One region of the Streptomyces sp. NPDC055025 genome, then DNA from elsewhere that is predicted to be linked to it. Evidence: riboswitches for the same ligand, from Rfam matches in the RefSeq annotation. Region 1 holds a riboswitch; the other holds the start of a gene.
What was found. Region 1 has a riboswitch for glycine ahead of gcvP (aminomethyl-transferring glycine dehydrogenase). Riboswitches for the same ligand answer to the same signal wherever they lie in the genome.
Positions count from the first base shown of each region.

Region 2: another riboswitch for glycine. It lies ahead of gcvT (glycine cleavage system aminomethyltransferase GcvT); the one in region 1 lies ahead of gcvP (aminomethyl-transferring glycine dehydrogenase).

Region 1 covers NZ_JBSGVS010000102.1:87-15,750, forward strand. The annotation lists gene ACWGDX_RS37095 (PadR family transcriptional regulator) at 92-706, opposite strand; gene ACWGDX_RS37100 (PhzF family phenazine biosynthesis protein) at 844-1,665, shown strand; gene ACWGDX_RS37105 (CPBP family intramembrane glutamic endopeptidase) at 1,862-2,662, opposite strand; gene ACWGDX_RS37110 (substrate-binding domain-containing protein) at 2,775-4,631, shown strand; gene ACWGDX_RS37115 (glutamate--cysteine ligase) at 4,800-6,323, opposite strand; gene ACWGDX_RS37120 (hypothetical protein) at 6,826-7,434, shown strand; gene ACWGDX_RS37125 (DUF5999 family protein) at 7,751-7,957, shown strand; gene gcvP (aminomethyl-transferring glycine dehydrogenase) at 8,106-10,997, opposite strand; glycine riboswitch at 11,175-11,272, opposite strand; gene ACWGDX_RS37135 (PRC-barrel domain-containing protein) at 11,384-11,788, shown strand; gene ACWGDX_RS37140 (DNA polymerase IV) at 11,776-13,248, opposite strand; gene ACWGDX_RS37145 (MerR family transcriptional regulator) at 13,341-13,910, opposite strand; gene ACWGDX_RS37150 (bifunctional nuclease family protein) at 14,093-14,566, opposite strand; gene ftsR (transcriptional regulator FtsR) at 14,620-15,360, opposite strand; gene ACWGDX_RS37160 (FHA domain-containing protein) at 15,377-15,664, opposite strand, start outside.
Region 2 covers NZ_JBSGVS010000056.1:46,500-62,163, forward strand. The annotation lists gene ACWGDX_RS29335 (cysteine desulfurase family protein) at 1-91, opposite strand, end outside; gene ACWGDX_RS29340 (thioesterase family protein) at 317-1,159, opposite strand; gene ACWGDX_RS29345 (ABC transporter ATP-binding protein) at 1,365-2,534, opposite strand; gene ACWGDX_RS29350 (ABC transporter ATP-binding protein) at 2,531-3,646, opposite strand; gene ACWGDX_RS29355 (ABC transporter permease) at 3,643-4,653, opposite strand; gene ACWGDX_RS29360 (ABC transporter substrate-binding protein) at 4,796-6,565, opposite strand; gene ACWGDX_RS29365 (ABC transporter permease) at 6,610-7,608, opposite strand; gene ACWGDX_RS29370 (enhanced serine sensitivity protein SseB C-terminal domain-containing protein) at 7,993-8,778, opposite strand; gene ACWGDX_RS29375 (enhanced serine sensitivity protein SseB) at 9,034-9,768, opposite strand; gene ACWGDX_RS29380 (AAA family ATPase) at 9,877-10,551, opposite strand; glycine riboswitch at 10,726-10,823, shown strand; gene gcvT (glycine cleavage system aminomethyltransferase GcvT) at 10,971-12,110, shown strand; gene gcvH (glycine cleavage system protein GcvH) at 12,355-12,732, shown strand; gene glyA (serine hydroxymethyltransferase) at 12,766-14,037, shown strand; gene ACWGDX_RS29400 (L-serine ammonia-lyase) at 14,395-15,664, shown strand, end outside.

The DNA of each region.
Region 1 (15,664 bases):
GAACTCAAGCGGAGCCGCGGGGCCCATGTCCATACGTACCGCGCGCGCCGGACGAACCGGCGGGCGGAACATCGGTCCTCGTCGGTGCTTGTCAGTCCTCGTCGGCGAGGATCAGATACAGCTTCTTCCGGGACTCGTTGATGATCCCGAGAGCCTTCTGGCGCTGCTCGGGCGTACCGGTCTTCCAGACCTGTCCGAACGCCTCCATCAGCCCGAACCCGGCCTGACGGATCTCGTTCACGGTGTCCCAGTCGAAGGTGCGTCCAGCTTCCTCCCACGGGGCGTCGGGCCCCGATTCGGCCTCGGCGCGCCCGGTGTCGGTGAGCGTGAACAGATTCTTGCCGCCCTCGCTCCGGCTGGCGATCAGACCCTCGTCCTCCAGCAGCTGGAGTGTCGGATACACCGATCCCGGACTGGGCCGCCAGGCCCCGCCGCTGCGCTCGCCGATCTCCTGGATCATCTCGTACCCGTGCATCGGCCGGTCCTTCAGCAGCGCCAGGATCGAGGCGCGCACATCGCCGCGGCGCGCCCGGCCCCGGCCACCGCCGCGACCACGACCGCCACCACCGAACGGACCACCGAAGGGCGGACCGAACGGCCCGAAGGCCCCGCGCCGTCCCTCGAAGTCACCGCGGCCCTCGTGACCGGGCCCGCAGTGACCGGATCCCGGCCCGTGATGACCATGCTCATGTCCATGTGAACGCATCGCTACGCTCCTCTCATCGTTGATCTGTCGCGATGCGTCAACGATATATCGGAACACATCGAACGGCAAGCATCCTCCTCACCTCGACGGTCCGCCGCCCGCACCGGTCCCGCCCGGACAGGGCCTAGGCTCGGAAGATGCGGATTCGAATCGTCGACGCCTTCACCGACCGCCCCTTCGCGGGCAACCCCGCCGGAGTCGTGCTCCTGGACTCGGACGGCTTTCCCGACGACGGCTGGCTCCAGCGGGTGGCGGCCGAGGTGAACCTCTCGGAGACGGCCTACGCCCACCCCCTGCCGCCCGGCGGCGACGCCGACTGGGCGCTGCGCTGGTTCACGCCGGCCGTCGAGGTGGACATGTGCGGCCATGCCACGCTGGCCACCGCCCATGTGCTGCGCTCCACCGGACGTGTGAAGAACTCCGTACGCCTCGCCACCCGCTCCGGTGTGCTCGGTGCCACGGCGGACGAGGACGGCACCTTCACCCTCGACTTCCCGACGTCGTCACTGACTCCCGTGGAGATCCCGGAGAAGGTCGCGGACGCGCTCGGTGCCTGGCCGGTCTCGGTGCACGACACCTCCGAGCAGGTCGGCGATCTGCTGGTCGAGCTGGCCGACGAGCGGACCGTGCGCTCCCTCGTCCCCGACTTCGCCGCGCTCGTCGGTTCCTCCCGGCGCGGCATCATCGTCACGGCCGCCGCCGAGGATCCGGGCAGTGGCTACGACTTCGTCTCCCGGTGCTTCTTCCCCGGGGTCGGGATCGACGAGGACCCGGTGACCGGCAGCGCGCACACGGCGCTCGCCCCGTTCTGGTCCGCGCGGCTGGGCCGTACGGAACTGACCGGACTCCAGGCGTCCGCCCGTACCGGACTCGTCCGTACCTCGTCGCGCGGCGGACGGACACTGCTCACCGGCCGGGCGGTGACCGTCATCGACGGCGAACTGCTCGCCTCCCCCTGACGTCCCACCCCGGAGCGCCGCCACAAGCACCGCGGCCACAGCACGAGGGGCGTACGGAGTCTCCCGTACGCCCCTCAGCTATGCCCGTCAGCGCTACGTCCGCCGGCGCCGCAGCGCCACGTCCGCCGGCGCCGCGCACCACCGCGGCCATCCCCAGTCGCGGCATCCGCGGCAGCCGCGGCAGGGCGCGCCCTCGCTACACCGTCGGCAGCCAGTCCACCTTGCCCGCCAGCAGCGCGTACCCGACGAACGCCCCGATGTCGAGCAGCGCGTGCGCCGCCACCAGCGGACCGACCCGCCCCCACCGCCGGTAGAGCAGCACGAACACCACGCCCATCACCATGTTGCCCACGAAGCCGCCGACCCCCTGGTACAGGTGGTACGAGCCACGCAGCACCGAGCTGGCCGCCAGCGCCGCCATCGGAGTCCACCCGAGCTGTCCGAGTCTGCGCAGCAGATATCCGACGACGATGACCTCCTCCAGTACGGAGTTCTGCACCGCCGAGAGAATCAGGACCGGGAACTTCCACCACACGTCCGGCAGCGACTCCGGCACCACCGTGAGATTGAAGCCGACGGCCTGCACCACCAGGTAGAACGCCAGTCCGGCGCTGCCGATACCGGCCGCCACCAGCGCCCCCCGGCCCAGATCCGACCAGGGCCACCGGATATCGAAGCCGATGGCGCGCAGTCCGCTGCGCTCCCTGATCAGAAGGTGCGCGACGAGCGCGACCGGCACCAGGGCGGTGGTGATCCCGAAGAGCTGCCAGGCGAGATCGAGCCAGGGCCGCCCGGGGGCCGCCGACGAGTTGAGCGTGGCCGCCTGGTCACTGAGCGCCCCCGGCCTCGTCAGCGAGCCGATGAAGCTGATGAGCGCGGACACCCCGCTCGCGCCCAGCGACAGGGCCAGCACGAGCACCGTCTCGGTCCGCAGAGCCCTCCGTGAGATGGCCTCCTCGGGAAAAGACCCGGCCACCCGTCCCGCCTCCGCCTGCACGCCCGCCTCCAAGTGAGTATCCCGTCCCACGTCATTCCCGCCCCATGCCGCGCGCGGTGCCGCTAGGGTCTCGAATGCAGGTACGAAGATCGCGTACGACAGGCCGGGGACCATGGGACGTCACAGCTTGCCCCACCAGTCCGTGAGGAGAGCGGGCAGGGCCGGTTCGCCGCGCCGCCGCCGGGTCGCCATCGCCGTCTCGCTGGTCCTCGCCGTGACGGCGGGGGCCGGGATCGCGGTGGGCAGCGGACTGCTCTCCTTCTCCGGCCCCTGTGACCGCGCTCCGGTCCGGGTGGATCTGGTGGCCTCGCCCGATATCGCCCCGGCCCTGCGCGCCGTCGCGGACCGCGCCCGCCGGGACCAGGTGACCTCCGACGGCCGCTGTCTCGACGTACGCGTCGAAGCCCGCGAGAACTACAAGGTGGCGGACCTGCTCGCGGCCGGCACCGCCGCCCCCGACTTCCAGATATGGGTGCCCGACTCCGATGTCTGGGTGGACCGCGCCACGACCGCCAGCGGCGGCGTCGCGCTGACCCCGGCCGGCAATGTGGCCCTCTCACCGGTGACCCTGGCCGCGGTGCCGGCGTCGGCGCGGGCGCTGGGCTGGCCCCGGAAGACCTACACCTGGGCCGGTATCGCCGCGATGGCGACCGAGACGGACCGGCTGCTCCTCGGGTCGGCGGATCCGGCCCGCAGCGCCACCGGTCTGCTCGCGCTCAGCAGCATCTCCGAGTCCTCCCGGCAGGAGGCGCCGAAGAGTGACACCCGGACCGCCGCCACCGCCGAACTACTGACCCGGCGCGTCTCCGACACCGACGCCCAGGTGCTCCGGACGCTCGCGGGCGACGAACCGGCCGGGGACGAACCGGCCGGGGACGAACCGGCCGGGGAGGACTCGACCGGGGACGACCCGGGCGGTGCGAAGGGCGGTGCGAAGAGCGCTCCCCGGCCCAACGAGGCGGTGCTGCTCTCGGAACAGGCGGCCTACGCCCACAACTCGGCCGGCGACGGCTCGGCGCATCTCAGTCTCTTCTATCCCACCGACGGCGCGCCCGCGCTCGACTATCCGTACAACCTGGTCGATGTGACCGAGCTGACCACCGACCAGAGCCGCGCCGCCATGCGGTTCATGCTGCTGCTGGGCGATAAGTCCTCGTACCGGACGCTGGAGCGGCACGGCTTCCGGGTGGCGGACGCGGCGCAGTCGCGGGTGCCGGCCGCGCTGGTCCGTACGGCGGGCGGGCGCTCCCCGCAGCCGTTCGCGGCGGGCGACACCGCCCCGCCGTCGTCCGAAGCGGTCCAGCAGGCCCTGGGTCTGTGGACGGTGACGGTGCAGTGCGCCCGGCTGACGACGGTCGTGGACGCCTCGGCCTCGATGACGGCGCCCGTGCCGGGACGGAAGGGGCAGAGCAGGATGGAGGTCACCAAGGCCTCGCTGCTCGAAGCGCTCGCCACCTTCACACACGAGGACGAGTTCGGCCTGTGGGAGTTCAGTACACGGCTGGACGGCTCCAAGGACTACCGCAAGCTGACGGATACGGTCCGGCTCGGCGCCCCGGTGAAAGGCCGCACCCACCGCGAACGGCTCTCGGACGCCATCACCGCGCTCAAGCCCATCCCGGACGGTGACACCGGTCTGTACGACACGGCCCTGGCCGCCTACAAGGAGGCCCAGGCGGGCTATGTGCGGGGCAAGTTCAACGCGGTCGTCCTGCTCACCGACGGCTCGAACCAGGACGACGACGGCATCTCCCGCGGCGAACTGATCGAGCGGCTCAGGAAACTCGTGGATCCGGGACGCCCGGTGCCGCTGATCGCGATCGCCGTGGGACCCGACGCGGACCGGCGTGAGGTCGACCAGATCGCCGGGGCCGCGGAGGGGGCGGGGTACGAGGTGAGCGACCCCGCCGACATCCGGGCCGTGATCCTGCGGGCGATCATGGCGGTCGGCCACCTCCACGAGTCCTGAGCCCGGCCCGCCGGTACGGGCCCGCCACCGTCCGTCCCCCACGCCGGACCTCCGCCCCACGCGCCCGACCGCCGCCCGCCCCGTACCGTAGCGCCCCGCCGCCGTCCGTCCCCCGCGCCGGACCTCCGCCCGCCCCGTACCGTAACGCCCCCTCCCTAGCGCCCCGCCCTATCCCGGCCTCCCGACGGCCGGCGCCGGCAGCCCCACCGGCCAGGTGTGCACCGGCTCCCCTCGGTGCATCAGCTCGGCGTAACGGCGGGTGGTGGCCGCGAGCGCGGCGTCCCGCTCCAGACCGGACTCCAGCGCCTGGTGGAAGGTCTCCACCTGCCACGAGGCCCCGTTCATCCGCCGGTTGCACCGCCCCTCGATGACCCCCAGATAGAAGTCCCGGTCCGCGGGCTCGATCTGCCACGCGTCGAGCCCGGCCGCGGCGAGCGGCAGCAGCTCGTCGCGTACGAGCTTGACCACCGGCACGGTGGTGATCCCGGCGGCCCGCCCCGGGCGCGGCCAGCGCAGCTCGGCGTCGATGCCATGGCGGCAGGCGGTGTCGAAGTTCGCGGCGGCCTCGGCGAAGGGCAGTCTGCTCCACACCGGCCGCGCGTCCTCGGCGAGCGCGCGCACCAGTCCGTAGTAGAAGGCCGCGTTGGCGATCACATCGGTCACGGTGGGACCGGCCGGCAGCACCCGGTTCTCCACCCGCAGATGCGGTGCCCCGTCGGCGACTTCGTACACCGGACGGTTCCAGCGGTAGACCGTGCCGTTGTGCAGTGTCAGTTCCTGGAGCTCCGGCATGCCTCCTTCGTCGAGCACCCGCAGCGGGTCCACGTCGTCGCAGATCGGCAGCAGGGGCGGGAAGTAGCGCAGATTCTCCTCGAACAGGTCGTACGCGGACTCGATCCAGCGCTCCCCGAACCAGGTCCTGGGGCGCACCCCCTGTGCCTTCAGCTCCGGCGGCCGGGTGTCGGTGGCCTGCTCGAACAGCGGCGGCCTGGACTCCCGCCACAGCTCACGGCCGAACAGGAACGGTGCGTTGGCACCCAGTGCCACCTGCACGGATGCCATCGCCTGCGCCGCGTTCCACACATCGGCGAACCGGTCGGGCGTGACCTGGAGGTGCAACTGCACGGAGGTGCAGGCGGCTTCGGGAGCGATGGAGGACGAGGTGCATGTGAGCCGCTCGACGCCCTCGATGTCCAGGGTGAAATCCTCGCCCCTGGCCGCCACCATCTGATCGTTGAGCAGGGTGTAGCGGTGGACGTCCGAGAGATTCGCGGAGACCACGTCATGCCGGCCGAGCGTCGGAAGAATTCCGATCATCACGATGCCCGCATCGACTTCGCTCGCTTTCCGGTGGGCATATCCGAGACCGGCGCGCAGTTCTTCCGCAAGCTGATCGAAAACTCTTCCTGAGAGCCGGTGCGGCGCTACGTTTACTTCCATGTTGAACATTCCGAGTTCGGTCTGGAAATCACCGCTGGCAATACGTGTGAGCACCTCCCCATTCATCATCCGGGGCATCCCGTCGGAGCCCGCCAGATTCAGCTCGATCTCAAGACCCATGAGATTCTTGGGCCGGTCGAACCTCTCCTCCGCCAGGAGCCGCCCCAGCACCGCCAGGCACTGCTGGAGCTTCCTGCGGTATTTCCGCCGATCGGACAGGTCGGAACCGTCCGGGTCGACCTTCTCCCCCATCGAAGCGTCCCTCCTCGAGTGGGCAGCCGCGGCGTCCGCCGCTCGCGTCACGATCGATAATGCCCAGACTGGGTGATCCGTAACGCCCCACGCGCACCCGGCGACCGGTAGAGTGCCTACGGGAGTCGCGCGGCACATTCCTATGGCATGGCGGTCAGGTTCCGTTTGCGCCGCCCGATGGGCCGGGGAAAACGGCGGCGAGTTTCGGCCGACCCCACCGGGTGAATAATCCCAGGCCAGGCGCCTGCCTTCACTGTTTATCAACAGGAAGTCCGCAGGAAGATGGACCGGAATATGTCTTGCCCGCAATATCTGTGAGAGCTAGCAGAAACATGCCGTGAACACGTGTCGTATAAACTTCGCTCACGAGGCAGAGAGCCGGTGTCCGGTCACGTCCCGACCTTGAGCCGACCTCTGACCTTGGTTGCTGACAGTGACGTCCGCACCGCCCACGCTCCACCTCACGCATCACCCTGTCTCCAGAAGTGAGAGGCAACCCACCATGCCGCTGCATGTCCCCCCGGCTCCCGCGCCCGCGCTGCGCAGCGTTCTCGCGGCACTCGGTTCCCCTACCGCCGTGCGCGATGCCCGCACCCCCGCTCTCCAGTCCGTCCAGGGACCGTTGAGCGCCGAACTGCCGCTTCCCGTCCATGTGCTCAGTCATGTCACCCCGGCAAGCCACAAGGGCACCGCCGAGGGCCGCACACCGCAGACCAGACTGGCGGGCTGGCGGTTCCTGATCCACAGCGGCGACCACGCCGTCGCCGCCGCCGACACCATGCTCACCGCGGACGGCTGGGCCTTCTCGCGCTTCTTCGAAGGCCCGTACATCACCGCCACGGAGCGTGCGCTCCGCCAGGCGGAGACCCTGGGGACCGCCTACCAGCCGAGGCTGCTGTCGGTCCCCGAGCTGTACATGCTCACGCTCTGGCTGCACGGCGACACGGAGGCGGACGCCTCCACCGGCGCACCCGCGCCGACCGACATCCTGGTTCCCCTCGCCCCGGCCCCGCCGGGCTTCGCCGCCCACCGTCCGCACCGGGTGACGGAGTTGCTGCCGATGATCGGACTGAGACTCGCTCCGGCCCCATTGCTGCGTACTCCGGCCTGAGACGCTTCGGCGTTTCTTCCGTACGTTCTCGGCGTCCTGCTTATGTGCCCCGCGGCCCCTTCGGTCGCGGGGCACTCTTTTGCCCATGCGGAGTAGTCATCTCAGGTCACCCTGAACCACCCGAAAGGACAGTCCAGTTGAACTGAACCGTCCGGCTGGGTGACACGTCCTTAAGCAGAAGGAAGAGCTGCCGCGAAATCCCTGCGGATTGCCATCTGTAGGGCAACACTAGGACTGGACCAAACAGATACGGGGGGCGGCCATGACCACATCGAGCCGCAGGACACTCACCACGACACAGCGAAAGAACTCGCCCATGTGCCAGCATCAACCAGCCTGCCCGACAGCCGACTCCGCCGCCCGCGACGCCGCACGACTGATGGCACACCACCCGGAGCAGGGCTGGAGTCTGCTGTGCAACGGCGTCCTGCTCTTCGAGGACACCGGTGAACTGCTGCCGGACGGGAAGATCATCGCCCCGCACCGGCCGCTGCGGACCGAACAGGTCGTGACGGCGGCCTGATACCGCCGGACGGCCTCCGGGCCGCCAAGAGATGAGTGGGGCCGGCCCGGAGATCCTCCTCCGCACCGGCCCCGACGTGTGACACGGACGGACGAGGCACCCGCGCCGTCCTCATCCACCCGCGCCGCGGGCCGTCAGCGTCCGTGCGTCAGTGTCCCTGGTCGTACGCGTCCACCGGCGGGCAGGAGCAGACCAGATTGCGGTCGCCGTACGCACCGTCGATCCGGCGGACCGGCGGCCAGTACTTGTCCGCCGCGGAGACCCCGGCCGGGAAAACGGCCTCGTCACGGCCGTACGGGTGCTCCCACGCGCCACCCAGCGCCGCCGCCGTGTGCGGGGCGTTGCGCAGCGGGTTGTCGTCCCCGGGCCACTCGCCCGACGCGACCTTGTCGATCTCCCGGCGAATGGCGATCATCGCCTCGCAGAAGCGGTCGATCTCGGTCAGGTCCTCGCTCTCGGTGGGCTCGATCATCAGCGTGCCCGCCACCGGGAAGGACATCGTCGGCGCGTGGAAGCCGTAGTCGATCAGCCGCTTCGCGATGTCGTCGACGCTGACACCGGTGGCCTTGGAGAGCGGACGCAGATCGACGATGCACTCATGGGCGACCAGTCCGCCTGGACCGGTGTAGAGCACCGGGTAGTGGGGCTCCAGCCGCTTGGCGATGTAGTTGGCGGCCAGCACGGCGACCTGGGTCGCGCGCTTGAGCCCCTCGCCGCCCATCAGCCGTACGTACGCCCAGGAGATCGGCAGAATGCCGGCCGAGCCCCAGGGAGCCGCGGAGATGGGGCCGACACCCGTCGCGGGACCCGCCGCCGGCTGGAGCGGGTGGTTGGGCAGATACGGCGCGAGATGCGCCCGTACCCCCACGGGACCGACCCCGGGGCCGCCGCCGCCGTGCGGGATGCAGAACGTCTTGTGCAGATTGAGATGCGAGACGTCGGAGCCGAACCTGCCGGGCTTGGCGAGGCCCACCAGCGCGTTGAGGTTCGCGCCGTCCACGTACACCTGGCCGCCCGCGTCGTGCACGGCCGCGCAGATGTCACGGATGTGCTCCTCGAACACCCCGTGCGTGGACGGGTAGGTGACCATCAGAACGGCCAGTTCGGGTCCGTGCTGGGCGATCTTGGCGTGCAGATCCTCCACATCGACGTCGCCGTCCTCACGGGTCCTGACGACGACGACCTTCATCCCGGCCATCACCGCGCTCGCGGCGTTGGTGCCGTGCGCGGAGGACGGGATGAGACAGACGGTGCGCTGTGTGTCACCGTTGGCCCGGTGGTAGGCCCGTACGGCCAGCAGCCCCGCCAGCTCGCCCTGCGAACCGGCGTTGGGCTGGAGGGACACCGCGTCATAGCCGGTGACCTCGGCGAGCCGCTCCTCCAGCTCCCTGATCAGCGTCAGATAGCCCTGGGCCTGCTCGGCCGGCGCGAAGGGGTGCAGCGCCCCGAACTCGGGCCAGGTGACCGGCTCCATCTCGGTGGTCGCGTTCAGCTTCATCGTGCAGGAGCCGAGCGGGATCATGCCGCGGTCCAGCGCGTAGTCGCGGTCGGCGAGCCTGCGCAGATAGCGCAGCATCGCCGTCTCCGAGCGGTACTGGTGGAAGACGGGGTGCGTCAGATAGGCGTCGGTGCGCAGCAGCGCCGCGGGCAGGGCGTCCTCCGTCGTCGCGTCCAGCGCGTCGAGATCGCCGTCGACACCGAAGGCGGTCCACACGGCGGTCAGTTGGGCGCGGCCGGTGGTCTCGTCACAGGCGAGGGAGATGTGGTCGGCGTCGACGAGATGGAGATTGACACCGTCCTCACGGGCGGCGGCGACCACCTCGGCGGCCCGGCCGGGGACCCGGGCGGTGAGGGTGTCGAAGTACGCGCCGTGCACGATCTCGACCCCGCCCGCGCGCAGGCCCTCGGCGAGGAGCGCCGCGTACCGGTGGGTGCGCCTGGCGATGCCGCGCAGCCCCTCCGGGCCGTGGTAGACGGCGTACATGCCCGCCATGACGGCGAGCAGCACCTGCGCGGTGCAGATATTGCTGGTGGCCTTCTCCCGGCGGATGTGCTGCTCGCGGGTCTGGAGCGCCAGCCGGTACGCCTTGTTCCCGTCGGCGTCCACCGAGACCCCGACGAGCCGGCCCGGCAGGCTGCGTGCGAACTTCTCCCGCACGGCCATGAATCCGGCGTGCGGTCCGCCGAAGCCCATCGGCACACCGAAGCGCTGGGTGGTGCCGACCGCGATGTCCGCGCCCAGTTCACCGGGCGAGGTGAGCAGGGTGAGCGCGAGCAGATCGGCGGCGACGGTGACGATCGCGCCGAGGCCGTGCGCCTGCTCGACGACGGACCTGATGTCCCGTACGGCACCGGAGGCGCCCGGGTACTGGATCAGCACACCGAAGACACCCCGCTCGGCGGCCTCGGCCGGGATGCCCTCGCTCAGATCGGCGACCACGACCTCGACACCGGTCGGCTCGGCGCGGGTCCTGATCACGGCGACGGTCTGCGGCAGGGCGTCGGCGTCCACCAGGAAGACACCGCCCTTGACCTTGCCGACGCGGCGGGCGAGCGACATCGCCTCGGCGGCCGCCGTGCCCTCGTCCAGCAGGGAGGCGCCCGAGGTCGGCAGACCGGTCAGCTCGGCGACGACGGTCTGGAAGTTCAGCAGCGCCTCCAGGCGCCCCTGGGAGATCTCCGGCTGGTACGGCGTGTACGCGGTGTACCAGGCCGGGTTCTCCATCACATTGCGCAGGATCACCGGCGGTGTGAACGTGCCGTAGTAGCCGAGTCCGATCATCGGCGCCACCACGTCGTTGCGCGAGGCGAGCGTGCGCAGTTCGGCGAGGACCTCGGCCTCGGTGCGCGCGCCGGGGAGATTCAGCGCCTCCGCGCTCTTGATCGCGTCGGGCACCGCGGCGGCGGTCAGCTCGTCGAGCGAGCCGTAGCCGACCTGCGCCAGCATCTTCGCCTGCGCCCCGGCGTCGGGCCCTATGTGGCGCTGTTCGAAGGGGGTTCCTCGCTCAAGCTGCGCGAGCGGAATGCGGTGGGTGGTCATCGGGAGGCCTCCTGGTCCGACACGACCTACGAGGGGCACCAGGACGCGGGTGCCCGGACGGCCTCCCCCTCTGTCATCTCAACCTGAGAGCTTCACCGGTCCGCCCCGCGGCGGGCCGGCTTTCACCGTCGGTGAGAGCGGATGCCGTCCGACGCCCGCCCTGCTTTCCAGAGTGACCTCGTCCGCGCGGTACGGGGGCCTGAGAGATTCCGGGGAGGATTTGCTCCTTCGGCGCCTCCGGTCGGTTCACCGGAGGACTCTCCCGCACGGGGTCAGCAGCCATCGCCAGACTACCAGCGAGGACTTCCGTACGACTGTCGAGTGGCCGACGCCCCGTTTGTGCACTTTTGTAGTGTTACGAGCATGTGCGACCAGTTGGAGGGACCGTGGAGACCGATATCGATCCGCGCAGTCTGATAGGCCGCAAGGCGTTCGACCGCGATGGCCACAGGCTCGGCACGGTGGACGAGGTGTACCTGGACGACGCCACCGGGGTACCGGAGTGGGCGGCGGTCCGTACCGGGCTCTTCAGCCGTGACGCCTTCGTCCCCCTCGCACCCAGCACACTGGTGGACGACGCGCTCCAGGTGCCCTTCGAGCGCGCGCTGATCAAGGACGCCCCCGACTTCGGCGTCGGCCGCCATCTCTCCCCGGAGCAGGAGCTCCAGCTCTACCACCACTACGGTCTCGCCCTGCCCGAGCCGGAGCCGGAACCACCGGAGCGGCCCGCGTCGCTGTCCGACCGGGACTCCGAACGCGACTTCGGCCGGCTGGCCGGTCAGGACGACTGAGACAGGGACGACCGGGGCGAGGACGCCCGTCCGGACTCCGGCTGTCCCGGACGGCCGGATCCCGGCGGCTCCGGTACCAGGGGCAGCGGCACCAAAGGCAGCGGCTCGGAGAGCGCCAGCTCGGGATCGTCGACCCAGAACGTCTTCACCCGCCCCGGCGCGGATCCCGGTTCCTCGAACCGTACGGTCACGCGCCGCAGCCCACTGCCCTGCACCCAGCCCGCCCCGTACACGGCGTGCCGCACATCGTGTCCGGCCGGGAAGCGCCGCTCGGCCGGTGCCGCCGGCTCCTGGGCCGGGGCGCTCCCGTCCCCCTGCGGCGGTGATCCCGCGGGCTCCACCGGCTCGTCCAGGGCGGCGGGAGGGGAGACGGCGGGCCGCTCGGCCGCGGCGGCCTGGGCGAAGAGATCCTCCTGCGTGAAGTCCGCGAGGCCCGTCACGCCCACCCCCAGCAGCCGTACCCCGCCGGTCGTGTCCACCGACTCCAGCAGCCGCCCCGCGGCCTCCCGCACCACCCCGGGGTCGTCCGTGGGCCCGCGCAGCGTCTCCGAACGGGTCAGCGTCGAGAAGTCGTACCGTCGGACCTTGAGCACGACCGTCCGTCCCGAGTGCCCGGCCTCGCGCAGCCGCCGCACACACCGGTCCGCGAGCCGCTCCACCTCCACGCGCACCCGCACCCGGTCGTGCAGATCGACGTCGAAGGTGTCCTCGACCGACACGGACTTGGTCTCGCGCTCCGACACCACCGGCCGGTCGTCGTGCCCGAGCGCCATCCGGTACAGCGAGGCGCCGTGCGCCTTGCCCAGCAGCCGTACGAGTTCGTCCTCGCCCGCCTCGGCGAGCTCGGCGACCGTGGTCATCCCGGCCCGGCGCAGATGCTCACCCGTCGCGGGCCCCACCCCGGGCAGCGTCCGCACCGGCATCGGCCCCAGCAACTCGCGCTCCGTACCGGGCTCGATGAGCACGAGTCCGTCGGGCTTGGCCTGCTCCGAGCCGATCTTCGCCAGCATCTTGGACCCGGCGAGCCCCACCGAGCCGGTGAGGCCGGTGGCCGCCCTGATGTCCCCCCGCAGCCGCTCACCGGCCACCAGCGCCGAGGCCGTGTCATGGGCCGATCCGCCGGCCTCCAGATCCACGAAGGCCTCGTCCAGACTCAGCGGCTCCACCAGCGGCGAGAGTCTCCCGAGCAGCTCCATGACCTGCTCGCTGATCGTGCGGTAGAGCGAGAACCGCGGCACCAGATACGCCGCGTTCGGCGCGAGCCGTCTCGCCTGGGCCATCGGCATCGCCGAATGCACCCCGAACCGCCGTGCCTCGTACGAGGCGGTCGAGACCACCCCGCGCGGGCCCAGACCGCCCACCACCACCGGTTTTCCGCGCAGACTCGGCTTCGCCGCCTGCTCGGCGGCGGCGAAGAAGGCATCCATGTCCAGATGCAGGATCGTCGGCGCGGATCTCACACCACCGATGCTGCCTCACACCACTGACAATCGGCCGGGGATTGCGGCCCCGGACAGTCTCCCGGCGGGAGTCGAGGCCCGGCGTCCCGCGCTCAGACGGCCCGGTCCCGGCGCCGCCGCGCCAGCTCGTCCGCGGGGTTGTGACCGATCAGCGTCTCGCCGGTGTCGACGCGCTCCCCGTGGAGCTGCGACAGCGCGGCCTGGACATCCCGCCACACCACGCCCACGGCGATCCCGAAGACGCCCTGGCCGCCCTGGAGCAGCCTCACGACCTCGTCGGGCGAGGAGCACTCGTGGACGGTCGCGCCGTCGCTCATGAGCGTCATACGGTCCAGATCCTGGAAACCGCGGTCCCGCAGATGCTGGACGGCCGCCCTGATGTTCTGGAGCGCGACCCCGGTGTCCAGGAACCGCTTCACGATCTTGAGGACGACCACATCGCGGAAGCTGTACAGCCGCTGCGTACCCGATCCGTAGGCCGGACGCACGCTGGGCTCCACCAGTCCCGTACGGGCCCAGTAGTCCAACTGGCGGTAGGTGATGCCGGCCGCCGCGCACGCGGTCGGGCCGCGGTATCCGACCGTCTCCGCACCGGGGTCGGCCGCACTGCCGTGAAGCGGATACGGACCGCCCGCCGCCGTACTGTCGCCGCTGCTTCTCACGCCGACCCCTCCGTCCTAGACCTGCCTTGTCGAAGGTAGGCAGTCACCCGGGGTGCGTCAACGATCGCCACACTCGCCACGCCGAGTGATAATCACCCTGAGAGTGGTTTCCCGTGCCCCTTTTCGGGGAAGGGCTGACCGAATGTGCTGACGGAGCCCGGCTCTGGACTCACCGGCGGCCACTACTGACTGTTGGTTCCGAAGTCCTCCGGCGAGATCTGGTCGAGGAACTCGCGGAACTTCTCCACCTCGTCCTCCTGCTCGTCCGGGATGGCGATACCGGCGTCGTCCAGCACCCCGTCACTGCCGTAGATCGGCGTACCCGTGCGCAGCGCCAGCGCTATGGCGTCGGACGGCCTGGCGCTCACCTCGACACCGCTGGCGAAGACCAGCTCCGCGTAGAAGACCCCTTCACGCAGGTCGGTGATCCTGACCTCGGTCAGCTCCTGACCCACCGCCTCAAGGACATCCTTGAAGAGATCGTGGGTCAGCGGCCGCGCCGGGGCCATGCCCTGCTGGGCGAAGGCAATGGCGGTCGCCTCCCCAGGTCCGATCCAAATGGGGAGGTACCGGTCGCCTCCCACTTCACGCAGGAGCACGATCGGTTGGTTGGAGGGCATTTCCACCCGGACACCCACAACGTCGAGCTCGTTCACACAGTAACCCTAGGACGTGCCCGGCAGGTTTGGGTAGTCGGGCTCCCTCGTGATCAGTGCTGCCGAACCCCGAGAGCCGTCCGGACGAGGGCCGCGTGGAGCCGTACCGAGAGCGCCGCCAGCTCCTTCGTGGTGGCCTCGGCATGGGCTCTGGTCTGCGGATTACGGTGCAGGCGCAGCGGCGCCACCACCTGTTCGACCAGTCCCGCCTCACGCTCCGCGGCGGCCTTCATGGCCCGAAGATGCCTCGGTTCCAGACCGAATCTCCCCAGATCCGAGACAAGTCTCGCGACCGTGACCGACTCGGCGTCGTACGCGCCGTCCGGCATCGGAGTGATGAGGCCGTAGGCCTCCCACTCGTCGAGTCTGCTCTCGCCCACCTCCACGGCGGCCAGCAGCTCCTCACGCCCGATCCTGGCCGCCGTCGGCCGCTCGGGCTCCGGCTCGCCGAAGGTGTCCGCGGACGGCTGCCGCTGCGGCCCCGGGGGGCACGGCCGCGCGCCGCGGCCACGGGCGTCCAGATGCTCCCGGATGACCTTCAGCGGAAGATAGTGGTCCCGCTGCATCCGCAGGACCTGAGCCAGCCGCTCGACGTCCTCAGGACTGAACTTCCGGTAGCCGGAGGGCGTTCTGCGCGGCTCGACCAACCCCTCCGCCTCCAGGAAACGGATCTTGGAGATGGAGACCTCGGGGAATTCCTCCCGGAGACGGCTGAGCACCACGCCGATACTCATCAGCGGGTGCCCCGTGGGGGCGGTGCCGTGTCCGGCACCGCCCGTCGGTGTTCGCAGCATGGACCTTCCCTGAGGGTCACACGCCCCGCTGGCTCGCGTAGAAGACCAGTCGGTACTTGCCGATCTGGACTTCGTCGCCGTTCGCCAGCAGGACCGAATCGATCCGCTCACGATTGACGTACGTACCGTTCAGGCTGCCCACGTCCGAGACGGTGAAGTGGCCGTCCGCACCCCTGCGGAACTCCACATGGCGGCGTGACACGGTCACGTCGTCAAGGAAGATGTCGCTCTGCGGATGACGGCCGGCCGTCGTCAGCTCACTGTCCAGCAGGAAGCGGCTGCCCGAATTCGGACCGCGACGCAC
Region 2 (15,664 bases), on a different contig from region 1:
AGGCGTTGCCGGCGAAGCCGAACTGGGCGGTCATCGCCTCGATCGCCTCCGGCAGCATCGGAGTGGTCGCGGCGTGGTCGAGGTAAGCCATGGTGAGCTCGATTCTACGAGTCACGGAAGCCGTACACGCGCCCGGTCCGCACCGGCCGCGCCCCGCACCCCACCGGACCGGCCGCCGGCGCCGCGACCGGACCCCCGGCACGGCACGTCCGGATCCCCGGCCCGCGACACCGAGTTGGCCTCACCCCGAGGAGACCGGCTCCCGCGCCGACGGTGCGCGGGGCCCGCCCGGCCGGGGCCGTGACCCGCCGGGGCGTCAGCCGCGTGGCGCGCGGGCGAGTTGGCGGGACTGGGCCACCAGGCGGTCCGCGCTGTCCCAGATCTCCGCGTCCTCCTCAAGGAAGCCTCCGGCGAGGTTACGGGTGGTGAGGGCGACCCGGAGCGGGCCCGGCGCCGGGCGGCAGCGCACATGGGTGGTCAGTTCGACCGTCGGGGTCCAGCCCTTGAGGCCCATCTCGAACGCGGTCGGCGGCAGCGCGTCCACGACCAGCAGCAGGGCGAGCGGATCGGTGTCACGGCCGTCCGCGAAGCGGAACCAGCCGCGCATCTCGCCCAGCCCGGAGGGAGCGCCGACGGCCCAGCCGGCCGTCCCCGGGTCGAGCCGCAGATCGAGCCGGTCGATCATCGCGAAGTCGCCGGGCGGCGGCGGCCCGTCGGCGGAGCCGACACAGCGCTCCAGCGGTGGGATCTCGGGCGGCTTCGCCGCCGTCCGCACATCGTCGGGCAGCGCGTCCAGATCGCCGTACGAGGCGAGCACCCTGATCCGCTCGACCTCGGAGCCGTCCTCGGCGGTCTGGAAGAGGGACGCCTGGCCGGTGGAGAGCGTACGGCCGGTCCGTATCACCTCCGTACGCACCACGGCGGGGCCGGGGGTCGACGGGGTGAGGTAGTGCGCCGAGACGGCGAACGGGTCCGTGTGCGGCAGGGTGTCGCCGAGCGCGCGGCCGATCAGCGCCAGCAGATAGCCCCCGTTGAGGACGTTCATGATCGTCCATCCCGGGGAGAGCAGCGCGTCGTGGACGCCCGGTTCCCGCCGGGTGAGGGCCGTAGCGCGGTCGAACTCGCTGTCGCCGATGGACGCGATGGATGCCTGTGCCATGGAAGACAACCCTACAAGATGGCTGTACTAAGCAGTAGCTTACAAGGGTTACAGCCGTGAGAACTCCGGCCCCTCCGCTGCACGAACGCGGTGGGGGCGCACATGCCGCCGGCCCCCGGCCCCGTGGGGACCAGGGGCCGGCCGGCCCTGCCTGTCGCGCGCTCCGGTACCCGGGTCGGGCACCCGCGCGCCACCGTGCTGCCAGCTACTCCCCGGCCCCGGCGTCCGGTCCCGCGCCGGCGTCCTTCGGCCCGTCCTCGGTCCCGGTCTCCCCCGACCCGGCCTCGGCGCGCACCTCCACCGTCTCCCGCGCCGTCACCGACACGGTGTCCTGCACGTTCTCCGGGTGGTGGCAGGCCGCCTGGTGGCCCGGCGCCAGCTGGAGCAGCGGAGGCTCGGTCGTCTTGCAGATCTCCGTCGCCTTCCAGCACCGCGTGTGGAAGCGGCAGCCGCTCGGCGGATTGATCGGCGACGGGACATCGCCCTTGAGCAGGATCCGGTCGCTCTTCGCCCCGCGCCTGCTCGGGTCCGGCACCGGCACCGCGGAGAGCAGCGCCTTGGTGTACGGGTGCTTCGGTGACTCGTACAGCGACGCGCGGTCCGCCAGCTCGACGATCTTGCCGAGGTACATCACCGCGATCCGGTCCGAGACATGGCGGATGACCGAGAGGTCGTGCGCGATGATCACATAGGTCAGACCCAGCTCGTCCTGGAGGTCGTCCAGCAGGTTCACGACCTGCGCCTGGATCGACACGTCCAGCGCCGAGACCGGCTCGTCGGCCACGACCAGCTTCGGGTTGAGCGCGAGCGCCCGTGCGATACCGATGCGCTGCCGCTGGCCGCCGGAGAACTCGTGCGGATAGCGGTTGTAGTGCTCGGGGCTGAGGCCCACCAGCTCCAGCAGCCGCTGGACCTCCTTCTTCACACCGCCCTCGGGCTCGATGCCCTGGAGCTTGAAGGGGGTGCCGATGATCCCGCCGACGGTGTGGCGCGGGTTCAGCGAGCCGTACGGGTCCTGGAAGATCATCTGGACGTCACGGCGCATCGGCCGCAGGGCGCCGGCGGACAGATGCGTGATGTCCCGGCCCTCGAACTCGACCTTTCCGCCGGTCGGTTCGAGCAGCCGTGTGATCAGCCGGCCCATCGTCGACTTGCCGCAGCCGGACTCGCCGACCACACCGAGGGTCTCGCCGGGGCGGACGTCGAAGGTCAGCCCGTCGACCGCCTGGACCGCTCCGACCTTGCGCTTGAGCACACCCTTGGTGATCGGGAAGTGCTTGGCCAGGCCGGTGACCTTGAGGAGCGGCTCGGGGCCGGAACCGTCCGGTCCCTGGCCCGCCCCCTGCTCGGGAATCTTCTTGCTCGGATCAGTCACAGCTTCGGCGCAATCTCTTCGGTCCAGATCTGTTCCCGCTCCGCCGGCGACATATGGCAGGCGGAGAAGTGCCCGTCGGTGATCTGCCGCAGCTCAGGACGCTCGGTGCGGGTGATGTTGTCCTTGGGGACGTCGGCGTACGGGCAGCGCGGATGGAAGGCGCAGCCGGACGGGACGTTGATCAGGCTCGGCGGGGTTCCCTTGACCGGCACCAGCCGGTCGGTCTGCTCCCGGTCGATACGCGGCATCGAGCCCAGCAGACCCCAGGTGTAGGGGTGCTGCGGCTGGTAGAAGACCTTCTCCGCGGTCCCGCGCTCGATACAGCGGCCCGCGTACATCACCAGCAGCTCGTCCGCGATCTCGGCGACGACGCCCAGGTCGTGGGTGATGATGACGACCGCCGAGTGGAACTCCTTCTGGAGATCCCGGATGAGGTCGAGGATCTGCGCCTGGACGGTGACGTCCAGGGCGGTCGTCGGCTCGTCGGCTATCAGCAGCTGCGGGTTGTTGACCAGGGCCATCGCGATCATCGCGCGCTGGCGCATACCGCCGGAGAACTGGTGCGGATAGTCGTCGTAGCGCCGCGCGGGCTCGGGGATGCCGACCCGGTCGAGCATCTCGACGGCCCGCTTCTTGGCGGTCTTCTTGTCCACCGCGTTGTGGACGCGGTAGGCCTCCACGATCTGCGCGCCGATGCTGTAGTACGGGTGCAGCGCGGACAGCGGGTCCTGGAAGATCATCGCCATCTTCTGGCCGCGCAGCTTGCGCACACGCTCGGTGCCGGCGCCGATCAGCTCCTCGCCGTCCAGCCAGATCTCACCGGAGATCCTGGCCCGCTCGGAACTGTGCAGCCCCATGATGCCCAGCGAGGTCACGGACTTGCCCGAGCCGGACTCCCCGACGATACCGAGGGTCTGGCCGGCCTTCAGATCGAAGCTGACGCCGTCGACCGACTTCACCAGACCGTCGTCGGTGTCGAAGTGGATCCGCAGATCGCGTACGGAGAGGAACTTGTCGGCGGCGCCCCCGGCGGAACCCGTACCCGCGCCCGCACCCGTCGTACCCGTACCCGTGGCGGCCTGGTCCGCGTCGGTCTTCTGTACGTCGCTCATGAGAGCCTCACCCGGGGGTCGATCGCGGCGTACACAAGGTCCACCAGCAGGTTGCAGACAACGATGAAGAAGGCGGCGACCAGTGTCACGCCCATCACGATGGGCAGGTCGCTCTGCTTCACGCCCAGGATGGCGTAGGCGCCCATGCCCTGGAAGGAGAAGACGTTCTCGGTGATGACCGCGCCGCCGAGCAGCAGCGCGAAGTCCATGCCGAAGATGGTGACGAGCGGGGTCAGCGCCGCGCGCAGACCGTGCTTGACGACCACCCGGCTCTCCCGCAGCCCCTTCGCCCGCGCGGTTCTGATGTAGTCCTCGCCCATCGTCTCCAGCATTCCCGCGCGGGTGAGCCGTGCGTAGAGCGCCGAGTAGAGGAAGGCGAGCGTGCACCAGGGAAGGATCAGATTCCACGCCCACTCACCGGGATTCTCGGTGAACGGTACGAAGTGGAGGCCGTCCCAGATCGTCCAGTGGAAGCTGAACAGGGCGAGGGAGACGAGACCGGTGAAGAACATGGGCAGCGAGACACCGGCCAGGGCGACGCCCATGGCCAGCCGGTCGAAGATCGATCCCCGCTTGAGCGCGGAGAGCACACCGATCGCGACACCGGAGATCACCCAGAGGACCGCCGCGCCGACGGCGAGCGACAGGGTCACCGGCACGCGCTCGAGTATCTGGGGCCAGATCTCGACATGTGTCTTGAACGAGTAGCCGAAGCAGGGCACATGGCAGATCGAGGGGTTGGGGCCGAAGTTGTACTCGGCTCCGACCACGATGGCCTTGATGAAGTGCCAGTACTGCAGGTAGAGAGGCTGGTCGAGCCCCAGGTTCTTCTTGACAGCGGCGATGGCGTCCGGGGTGGGACTCTTGCCGATGTACTGGGCGGCCAGCGAGTCGGTCGTCTGCCCGCCGAGGCGGGGCACAAGGAAGAAGATCGCGAACGTGACTGCGCTGACCACCAGCAGCAGCAACACCGCGGCGAAGACGCGTCGGATGATGTACGCAGCCACAGCCGTTTGGTGCCGGGCCGTCCTGACGGGGTACGCCAGGACGGCCCGGCACCTTCACCTGCCTTTCGGGGGGGTGCTGTTTTGATGTACAGGTGTTACAGGTGTTACGGGGTGGCACCGGTCCCTCCCGGTGCCACCGGTGTCACTTGGTCGAGGTCAGCAGCGTGTAGTCGTACATGCCGAGGTACGCCTCGGTGACCGTGACATTGCCCGCGGAGGCGGGACGGTAGAGCAGGTTCTTGCGGTAGAACAGCGGGACGACCGAGGCGTTCTCCATGACGAGCTGGTCGACATTGCCCCAGGCGGCCTGACGGGCGGCCGGGTCAACGGTGCCGATGCCGTCCGACAGCGCCTTGTTGATCTTCGGGTCGTTCAGCTCCATCAGGTTCGTGCCACCGGAGGGCTTGATGGCCGAACCGTTCACGATCTGGTCGAGGAAGCCGAATCCACTGGGCCAGTCGGCACCCCAGGCCATCATCATCAGGCCCGCGTTGTTCTTGTGGACCCAGGCCGGCACACCGGCGAAGTCCGTGAAGTACTTGTCGGACGGGAACGTCTTGATGTCCGCCGTGATCCCGACCTTCTTCAGGCTCTCCTGGATCTGGGTGGCGACGGTGACCTCGTCGGGACGGTCCGCGCGGGCCGTCAGCGTGGTCTTGAAGCCGCCCGGCTTGCCACAGGCGGTCAGCGCGGCCTTGGCCTTGGCCTCGTCACCCTTGTTGCCCGGGGTCGCGTACAGGTCGAACTTCTTGTAACCGCTCACCGACGGCGGGATCAGCGTGCTGGCCGGGTCACCCTTGACCGAACCACCGATGGAGTTGACCGCACCGGCCTTGTCCACCGCGTACTGCACGGCCTTGCGGCAGTCGACGTTGTCGAACGGCTTCACGTTGACGTTCATCGCCATGTACTGGAGCGCGCCCGCGTACGGGTTGTCCGTCTTGGCCTTCTCGTCGGCCTTGACGAGCACCTTCGGCTGGGTCTTGGACTGGAGCCCGGTGCCACCGGCGTCCGCCGTGATCGTGTCGTTGAGCAGGTGCTCGTCGATCGTGGTGGCGTTGATGTTGAGCTTCAGCTCGATCTTGTCCGGCAGCGCCTTGCGGATCGGGTCGCTGGCCTGGTCCCACTCGGGGTTGCGGGAGAGCGTCGCACCGCTGCTCTCGCTGTACGAGTCGAACTTGTACGGGCCGGAGGACACGATGTTCTGGACGTACTCGGCACCCTTGTCGGCCGCCTGCGGAACCGGGGCGGTCTGCGAGAAGGTGGCCAGGTAGTCCATGTCCGCGAACGGCTTGTTCAGCTTGAACGTGATCGTGTAGTCGTCCGGGGTCTCGATCGACTTCAGACCCTCGGGGGACTTGTCCTTGTAGGGACCCTTGTACTTGTCGCCGCCCACGAGGTACGACTTGAAGTACGTCGGACCGTTGGAGAGGGCCTCGGGCGCGAAGTTGCTGCGCTCGATCGCGTACTTGACGTCCTTCGAGGTGACCTCGGTGCCGTCCTGGAACTTCACGCCCTTGCGGAGCGTGTACGTCCAGGTCTTGGCGTCGGGGCTGGCCTTGCCGAGCGAGGTCGCGAGGTCGGGGACGACCTCCAGACCTTCCTTGCCGGCGGCCGGCTTGAAGGTGACCAGGGTACGGCCGTACAGGCGGGAGAAGTTCTGCACCCAGCCGTAGTACGTGTTGCCCGGGTCCAGGGAGTCCGGGCCGCTGGAGTGCTCGAAGACGACCGTCCCCCCCTTCTTGTCGGTCGAGTTGACGATGCTCGACATCGCGGCATCGGCCTTGGCGCTGCCGCCCCCGCCGCCCTTGTTGCCGTCACTGTCGTTCTTGTCGGAGCTGCCGCAGGCACTCGCACCGAGCGCCATGGCCAGCGTCACGGCGATGGCCGCTGCCGTCTTTCTGCTGTTCATCCTGAGGAAAGCCCCCTCGATTGACCGATGCGGCAGGGCCGCTATTACTTGCCACGGGGGTCGAGTGCGTCACGCAGCCCGTCCCCCAGCAGATTGAAAGCCAGCACGGTGATGAAGATCGCCATGCCGGGGATGATCATGAACATCGGGTCGACCTGGTAGAGGTCGACCGCGGTGGACAGCATGCCGCCCCATGAAGCCTGTGGCGGAGCGATACCCACACCCAGGAAGCTCAGGGAAGCCTCGAAGAGGATGTTGGTGGGGATGAGCAGGGTGGAGTACACGAGGATCGGCGCGACCAGGTTCGGCAGCAGCTCCCGGAACAGGATGAACGGTCCCCGCGCACCCAGCGACCGGGCCGCCTCCACGAACTCCCGCTCACGCAGGCTGAGCGTCTGCGCGCGCACGATCCGGCCGATGTACGGCCAGCTGAAGAAGCCGATCACGAAGATCAGTACGGCGATACGGAGCGGAAGCCCCTCAAGACCGAAGGCGTTGCCCTGGAGCGACGCCGAGATCGAGATCGCGAAAAGCAGTAGCGGGAAGGCGAGGAAGGTGTCCATCATGCGGCTGATGGCGCTGTCCACCCAGCCGCCGTAGAAACCTGCCACGACGCCCATCACGACGCCGATGACGACCGAGAGCAACGTCGATCCGGCCGCGACCACCAGGGAGACCCATGAGCCCTCGATGATACGGGCCAGGATGTCACGCCCGGTCTGCGGTTCGACGCCCAGCGGGTGATCCCAGCTCATACCGCCGAAGCCCCCCTTGGGCGCCAGCAGGGTGGGATCGACCAGATCCTGGTTGAAGGCGTTGGGGTCGAGACCGAACACCGCCTGGATCGGTTTGGACAGTACGGCGACAAGAACCAGCAGGATCACGATGACGCCGCCCGCTACGGCGACCTTGTCCCGCTTGAAACGCGTCCACGCGATCCGGCCGAGCGAACGGCCTTCGATCTGCTTGCCCCCGGCGCCCTCCAGGACCGCTTCCGGCTGCGCTGTCGCCGCCGACCCGGTGGTCTCGATAGGTGCCGTCATTGCGCTGGAGACCCCTCTCGGCCGACGGTGGCCGGCCCATGACCGCCGCTGTAGCGGCACTTTCACATCACATGACGCACGTGGTCTCCCTGTGGCGGGAACTGCTTCTGTCAGCGCATCGCACACTAGGCCGAGACCACCTGCTCCCCGGAGTCTTCAACCACTTCGCGATCACCCGCCAGCCCCAACGGGGAATGTTTGCTCAAACGTGATGCGGGTAGAGGTGTTCCGTTATCCGGACGGCACGCTCGTCTCAGCGGACCAACTCGGTCACTATTCCACCAGATCGGACATACGACTCAACTCGTCCGATCTACGGCGGAATCGGAGCATCCGTATCGTGCGCGGCAGGTCGTCCGGCGGACGCGGGGGACGCCCGGGGGCTCAGTAGGCGTGGGAAGCGGGCGGCGGATAGCCGTATCCGGAGGTCGGCGCCGGCCCCGCGTGCGCCTCGCGGTCGTAGAACGGGCGGGAATTGGCCCGCAGCCACATCGTCACCGGGTCGTACTCGTCGGACATCGCCACCGTCGACACCGGCAGTCCGTCCGGGACCGCCGTGATCGACTGCCGCATCATCGCGCGTACGGAGTCGACGGACGCCGGGCTCGTGTCGTACAGATCGAGGCCGATCGTCAGATACGGCACCCCGAGCGCCGGCTGCACCCAGGCGCGGCGCAGCGAGCGGACCGCGGGGGTGCGGTGGGCGTTCTGCGTGAGCAGGGCGTAGAACTGCGGAAGCGCGATGGCCGGTTCGGAGAGCCGCAGCGGTCCCGCGGGCATCCGCTCCAGCCCGGTGGCGATCCGCCGCAGATCGAGCCAGGGGATGCCGATCCCGCCGCCGGGCGCGTGCGGGTTGAGCCAGATGCCCCAGCGGTCGGGGTAGAGCGCGCGGGCGATGTCACGGCCGGTGACCACCTCGTGCGCGCGGGTCCAGCCGCTGACGGCGAGCTCCTGGGCGGAGGTGACGCACGGGGCGTACCCGAGCCCGTCGACCTCCATGTTGCCGTACTGGGAGTCCGGTGAGCCGGCCCGGCCGTGCCAGAGCAGCATCCAGACGCTGTCGTCGGCGAGAGCCTGGAGGAGCGCCTCGTACGCGTCGTAGCGTCCTGGCGTCACCTGGCGCAGCATCTGCTCGACCTGCCCGGCCGCCGCGGTGCCTGACGCGCTCACTGTGGGTCCCGCCCCTCTTCGATCCACCATTCGGCCAGCACCCCCGGAGCCCGTCGGCCCCTGTGCGGGAGGGCCCGTACCGGCACACGGGGGCCCAGCCATCAAACCAGCTTAGGGGGCCGCCCTGACACACCCTTGACGCCCGGTGCGCTCCCCGCCGGCGACCGGACGGGGCCTGCGCTCCGTCCGGGGTGACCGCTCCTCGCGTATCGCGTATCGCGCCTCTCGTACCCGCGACCGCCGCGGCCGACGCCTCTACGCGCGCTGGTAGAACGGCCGCACCTTCGCCAGGAGATAGTCGCCCACCGGGTCCTGGGCCACATCCAGCAGGATCAGATTGACGGGCCAGCCCACCCCTACCCGCCCCAGCGCGCGCCCGAGCGCGTCCAGCGGCGCGTTGCGGTCGGCGCTCTCCCAGGACGAGAGCTGTACGCCGATGAAGAGCGCCGGGGAGTCCCCCTCGACGCTGGCGAGCGCGCGGCGGGCCGAGAGCACCACACCGGATGTCTCGAACTCCTCCGCGGCGGCGGAGAGGAAGTCGACCGGGTCCTCCTGCCAGTCCGGCTGGAAGAGCCTGACCCGGGCGCCGCTCGCCTGTCCGTCGAGCGCGGTCCGTCCCGCCCGGCACAGCTCGGCGACGGCCGGCGGCGGCAGCGGCAGTCCGACCATGCCGCCCGGGTTGACCGCGATACCGAGCTGCGGGGGCAGGCCCCGGGCGAAATCACGGGCCGGCGCCACGGTGAAGGGCATATGGGCGCCGACGCACTGGAGGAACTGCTGCTGGGAGCTGAAGACCGGGACATAGGGCGCGCCCTCTATCTCCAGGGTCGGCAGATCGAGACCGGGGCTGTCCGGCCCCCCGCCGTTGGGCAGCGGCACCCAGACCTCGCTGCGTCCGAGCACCTCCACCAGCCGTCCGCCCGCCCCCCGGCTGCCGAGCGAGGCGGCGAGCACCTCTTCCAGCTCATTGCCCGGCCATGCAGTGTTCACAGTCGCTTCCTCCACCCTCGTGCCTGCCGCAGCACCCTAACGCCGCAGGCGGGGGCCCGTACCCGCGTGTGCGGCGGTCACCGCGCCGTCACGGGCCGGGCTTCGGGGTCAGGGGCCGGGCTTCGGGGGGAAGACGATCCGGTCCAGCGCTCCCGCCGCGTCCCTGTCCAGGAGCACCGCCGTGGCACAGCCCTTGGGCAGCCGGCCCGACTCGGCGCCGACCAGCAGACGGCGGACCGCCCTGCGATGGCGGGCGAACGCGTAGCCGGAAACCCCGCGACCGCGCTCCCGCTGGCCCTCGCGGGCCACCTCCGGTGCCACGTCCAGCAGGACGAGATGGAGCCCGCGGCCCCGTCTGCGGGCCTCGCGGGCCAGCCAGCGCCGTACCCATCTCTGCGTACCGCAGTCGTGCACGACCACGCTCTCGCCGGAGCGGAGCGCGCGCCGCAGTCCCGCGTAATGCGCTATACGGACGAGCGGGCGGTAGACGGCATAGGGGAGGCTGCCCGGCAGTCTGCGCTCCCAGCGGTCCCTGGCGTCCTGCGAGTCGATCCCGCCGCCCGCGGCGGCCCGCCGGATCAGGGTGGACTTGCCGCTGCCCGGCAGCCCGGAGACCACCACCAGATCCCCGGCGGTGAAGACCAGGGACTCCGGCACCCGGCCCCGCCGCCCCCGTAGATCCCGTACGACCGCCACGGGCCGCGCCACGGCTTCCCGGTCGGACACCCCCTGCTGCGCCGGCACCCCCGCGGTCGTCACATATGCCCCCGCCCTCTGCGACATGTTCGCCGTCCCCCTGTCAGCTCAGTCGGTCTGGCCCATGAACCTTGCCCACAAAGTGTAAAGAAATGGTAATGCGCCACAAGCTTTTCACGCCGTCCGGCAAGTTGCGGGCCAGGCGCTCCGAACCACCCGGATGCGTGCGATGATGTGCCCGCCAACTGCATACCGGCCGTTTGAATCCGCGCGGGAGAGTCCCGGTCACCGTGTGCACCGGGCGCCGAAGGAGCAAGTTCCTCCCTTGAATCTCTCAGGCCCCGTACCGCGTGGATGAGGCAGATCTGAAAAGCGGGCCGCTGTGCGGCGGCCCCACCCAAGGTGCAAGTCATGACCCCTGACACGGGTGGTCGTGGTGAACCTCTCAGGTTCCGATGACAGATGGGGAGGACCGTCCTCGTCGTCATGCCCTGGGAGCCACTCCGATGAATCACGCCCCGCCGAGCAGTACCCCCCGTACGACCGCTCTCGACGCCGTGCACCGCGCGCTGGGCGCGACCATGACCGACTTCGCGGGCTGGGACATGCCGCTGCGGTACGGCAGCGAGCGCGACGAGCACAACGCCGTACGGACCAGGGCCGGGCTCTTCGATCTCTCGCACATGGGCGAGATCACCGTCTCGGGACCCGCCGCCGGTCGGCTGCTCGACTACGCGCTGGTCGGCGACATCGGCGCCGTCGCCGTGGGCCGCGCGCGCTACACCATGATCTGCCGGGAGGACGGCGGAATCCTGGACGACCTGATCGTCTACCGCCTCGGCGAGGACGAGTTCCTGGTCGTCGCCAACGCCTCCAACGCCCAGACCGTGCTGGACGCGCTGACCGCACGCGCGGACGGCTTCGACGCCGAGGTGCGCGACGACCGTGACGCGTACGCGCTGCTGGCCGTCCAGGGGCCGCGGTCCCCGGGCATCCTCAAGTCGCTGACCGACGCCGATCTGGACGGGCTCAAGTACTACGCGGGTCTGCCGGGCACCGTGGCCGGTGTCCCCGCCCTGATCGCCCGGACGGGCTACACCGGCGAGGACGGTTTCGAGCTGTTCGTCGAGCCCAGGCACGCGGAGACGCTGTGGCGGGCGCTGACCGAGGCGGGCGAGGGCGTCGGTCTGGTGCCGTGCGGGCTCTCCTGCCGCGACACCCTCCGGCTGGAGGCCGGGATGCCGCTGTACGGGAACGAGCTGACCACCGGTCTCACCCCGTTCGACGCGGGCCTCGGCCGGGTCGTGAAGTTCGGGAAGACGTCGAACGAGGGCGCCTTCGTCGGACGCGAGGCCCTGGAGGCGGCGGCCGAGCGTGCCGCGAGCGCGCCGCCCCGCAAGCTGGTCGGTCTGGTCGCCGAGGGCCGCCGGGTCCCCCGGGCGGGCTATCAGGTCGTCGCCGGCGGCGTGGTCGTCGGCGAGGTCACCTCGGGCGCTCCCTCCCCCACCCTGGGCAGGCCCATCGCCATGGCGTACGTCGACGCCTCGTACGCCGGGCCGCAGACGCCGGGCGTCGGGGTCGACATCCGGGGCACCCACGAGCCGTACGAGGTCGTGGCGCTGCCTTTCTACAAGCGCCAGAAGTGATACGGACGACTTCGGAGTCCCGCCTTCCCTGGGCGCCCCGGTGCCGTCCTCCCGGGTCCCGGAGCGGTCCCGGTACCGTCCCTGGACCGCTCCGGAGCCGTCCAGGGACCGCCTCGGAGCCGTCCCGGTGCGGGTGCCGGAGCCGCCCGGCCGTATCCCGTTCCGTCTCGCTCCTTCTCGTTCCGTCTCGTTCCGCAAGACAGCCGTTCCGCACCACTCCCCCGCGTACAGGAGAATTCAGGTCATGAGCAACCCCCAGCAGCTCCGCTACACCAAGGAGCACGAGTGGCTGACGGACCCCGAGGACGGGGTGTCGACGGTCGGGATCACCGAGTACGCGGCCAACGCCCTCGGCGATGTCGTGTTCGCCCAGCTCCCGGAGGTCGGTGACACGGTGACCGCGGGCGAGTCCTGCGGGGAGCTGGAGTCGACCAAGTCGGTCAGCGATCTCTACGCCCCGGTGACCGGTGAGGTCACCGAGACGAACCAGAACGTGGTGGACGACCCCTCACTGGTGAACTCCGCTCCGTTCGAAGGCGGCTGGCTGTTCAAGGTACGCGTGGCGCAAGAGCCGTCCGATCTGCTCACCGCCGACGAGTACCGAGACTTTTCCGGCAACTGACCTGCTCCGGCCACTGACACCCCAGGGACTGTGATGTCTTCGAAGTCGCTTCTGAACTCCTCACTCCATGAGCTCGACCCGGACGTCGCCGCCGCGGTCGACGCCGAGCTCCACCGCCAGCAGTCCACGCTCGAAATGATCGCCTCGGAGAACTTCGCCCCGGTCGCGGTCATGGAGGCGCAGGGCTCCGTCCTGACCAACAAGTACGCCGAGGGCTACCCCGGCCGTCGCTACTACGGCGGCTGCGAGCATGTCGATGTGGTCGAGCAGATCGCCATCGACCGGGTGAAGGCGCTGTTCGGCGCCGAGCACGCGAACGTACAGCCGCACTCGGGCGCGCAGGCGAACGCGGCGGCGATGTTCGCGCTGCTCTCCCCCGGCGACACGATCATGGGTCTGAACCTCGCCCACGGCGGGCACCTCACCCATGGCATGAGGATCAACTTCTCCGGCAAGCTCTACAACGTCGTCGCCTACCACGTCGACGGCGAGACCGGCCAGATCGACATGGCCGAGGTCGAGCGGCTCGCCAAGGAGTCCCGTCCGAAGCTGATCGTGGCCGGCTGGTCGGCGTACCCCCGTCAGCTCGACTTCGCGGCGTTCCGCCGGATCGCGGACGAGGTCGGCGCGTATCTGATGGTCGACATGGCGCACTTCGCCGGTCTGGTCGCGGCGGGGCTGCACCCCAACCCGGTGCCGCACGCGCATGTCGTCACCACGACCACGCACAAGACCCTGGGCGGCCCGCGCGGGGGTGTGATCCTCTCCACCAAGGAGCTGGCGAAGAAGATCAACTCCGCGGTCTTCCCTGGTCAGCAGGGCGGCCCGCTGGAGCATGTCATCGCGGGCAAGGCGGTCTCCTTCAAGATCGCGGCGACGGAGGAGTTCAAGGAGCGCCAGCGGCGCACCCTGGAGGGCGCGCGGATCCTCGCCGAGCGGCTGGTCCAGCCGGATGTGGCCGAGGCGGGCGTCTCCGTACTCTCCGGCGGTACGGACGTGCATCTGGTCCTGGTCGACCTGCGCGACTCCGAGCTGGACGGCCAGCAGGCGGAGGACCGGCTCCACGAGATCGGCATCACGGTCAACCGCAACGCCGTCCCGAACGACCCGCGTCCCCCGATGGTCACCTCGGGCCTGCGGATCGGCACGCCCGCGCTGGCCACCCGCGGCTTCACCACCGAGGACTTCACCGAGGTCGCGGAGATCATCGCGGCGGCGCTCAAGCCGTCGTTCGACCGTGACGAGCTGGCCGGGCGGGTCTCCGCGCTGGCCGTGAAGCACCCGCTGTACCCCGGCCTGAAGTAACCGCGGCCGGCTCCAGGGCCCGGACCGATCGCCCCCCGGCTCGAACCGGCCGGCTCGAACCAGCCGCGGCGATCGGTCCGGCCCGACCGTGGCATTCGGCCCGGACCGACCGTGGCGTCCGACCCGACCCGACAGTGGCGTACGGGCTCGGACCGACCGTGGCGTCCGGCTCGGACCACGTGGCGTTCGGCTCGAATCCACCGCAACACCCGGTCCGACGTGATCCGTTCGGCCGGGGTTCACGGGGCACCGCGCACACTGGACCGTGCGGCGCGGTGCCCCGAACCGTATGTACGCGTCATCTCTGCACCACCCCGGCAGACAACGGCGTCTACCACTCAGCAAGGAGTCACCCCCGTGGCCATCTCGGTCTTCGACCTGTTCTCGGTCGGTATCGGCCCGTCCAGCTCCCATACGGTCGGTCCGATGCGCGCGGCGCGGATGTTCGCCCGCCGGCTCAAGAACGAGGGCCTGCTCGCCCACACCGTCTCGATCCGCGCCGAGCTGTACGGCTCGCTCGGCGCGACCGGCCATGGCCATGGCACCCCGAAGGCCGTTCTGCTCGGTCTGGAGGGCAACTCCCCGCGCACCGTCGACGTGGAGCGCGCGGACGAGCAGGCGGAACGTATCCGCACCGAGGGCAGGCTCAATGTGCTCGGTGTGCACGAGATCGCCTTCGACGCCGGTACGGATCTGGTCCTGCACCGGCGCAAGGCCCTGCCGTACCACGCCAACGGGATGACGGTCCTCGCGTACGACGGCGACGGCGGCCTCCTCCTGGAGAAGACGTACTACTCCGTGGGCGGCGGGTTCGTGGTGGACGAGGACGCGGTGGGGGAGGACCGGATCAAGCTCGACGACACCGTGCTGGCACACCCCTTCCGCACGGGTGACGAGCTGCTGCGGCTGTCGGGCGAGACGGGCCTGTCGATCTCCGCGCTGATGATGGAGAACGAAAAGGCCTGGCGCACCGAGGACGAGATCAGGGCCGGACTGCTGGAGATCTGGCGGGTGATGCAGGCGTGCGTCTCACGCGGGATGGCCCGCGAGGGAATCCTGCCGGGCGGACTGAAGGTCCGCCGCCGCGCCGCCCACTCCGCGCGCCAGCTGCGCGCCGAGGGCGACCCGCAGGCGCACGCCATGGAGTGGATCACGCTCTACGCGATGGCCGTGAACGAGGAGAACGCGGCGGGCGGCCGGGTGGTCACCGCCCCCACCAACGGCGCCGCGGGCATCATCCCGGCGGTCCTGCACTACTACATGAACTTCGCGGCGGGCGGCGCCACGGCGGAGGAGAAGGACGAGAACGTGGTCCGCTTCCTGCTGGCGGCGGGCGCCATCGGCATGCTCTTCAAGGAGAACGCCTCCATCTCCGGCGCCGAGGTCGGCTGCCAGGGCGAGGTGGGCTCCGCCTGCTCCATGGCGGCGGGCGCCCTCGCGGAGGTCCTGGGCGGCAGCGCGGAACAGGTCGAGAACGCGGCCGAGATCGGCATGGAACACAACCTGGGCCTGACCTGCGACCCGGTCGGCGGTCTGGTGCAGATCCCGTGCATCGAACGGAACGGCATGGCGGCGGTCAAGGCGGTCACGGCGGCGAAGATGGCCCTGCGCGGCGACGGCAGCCACA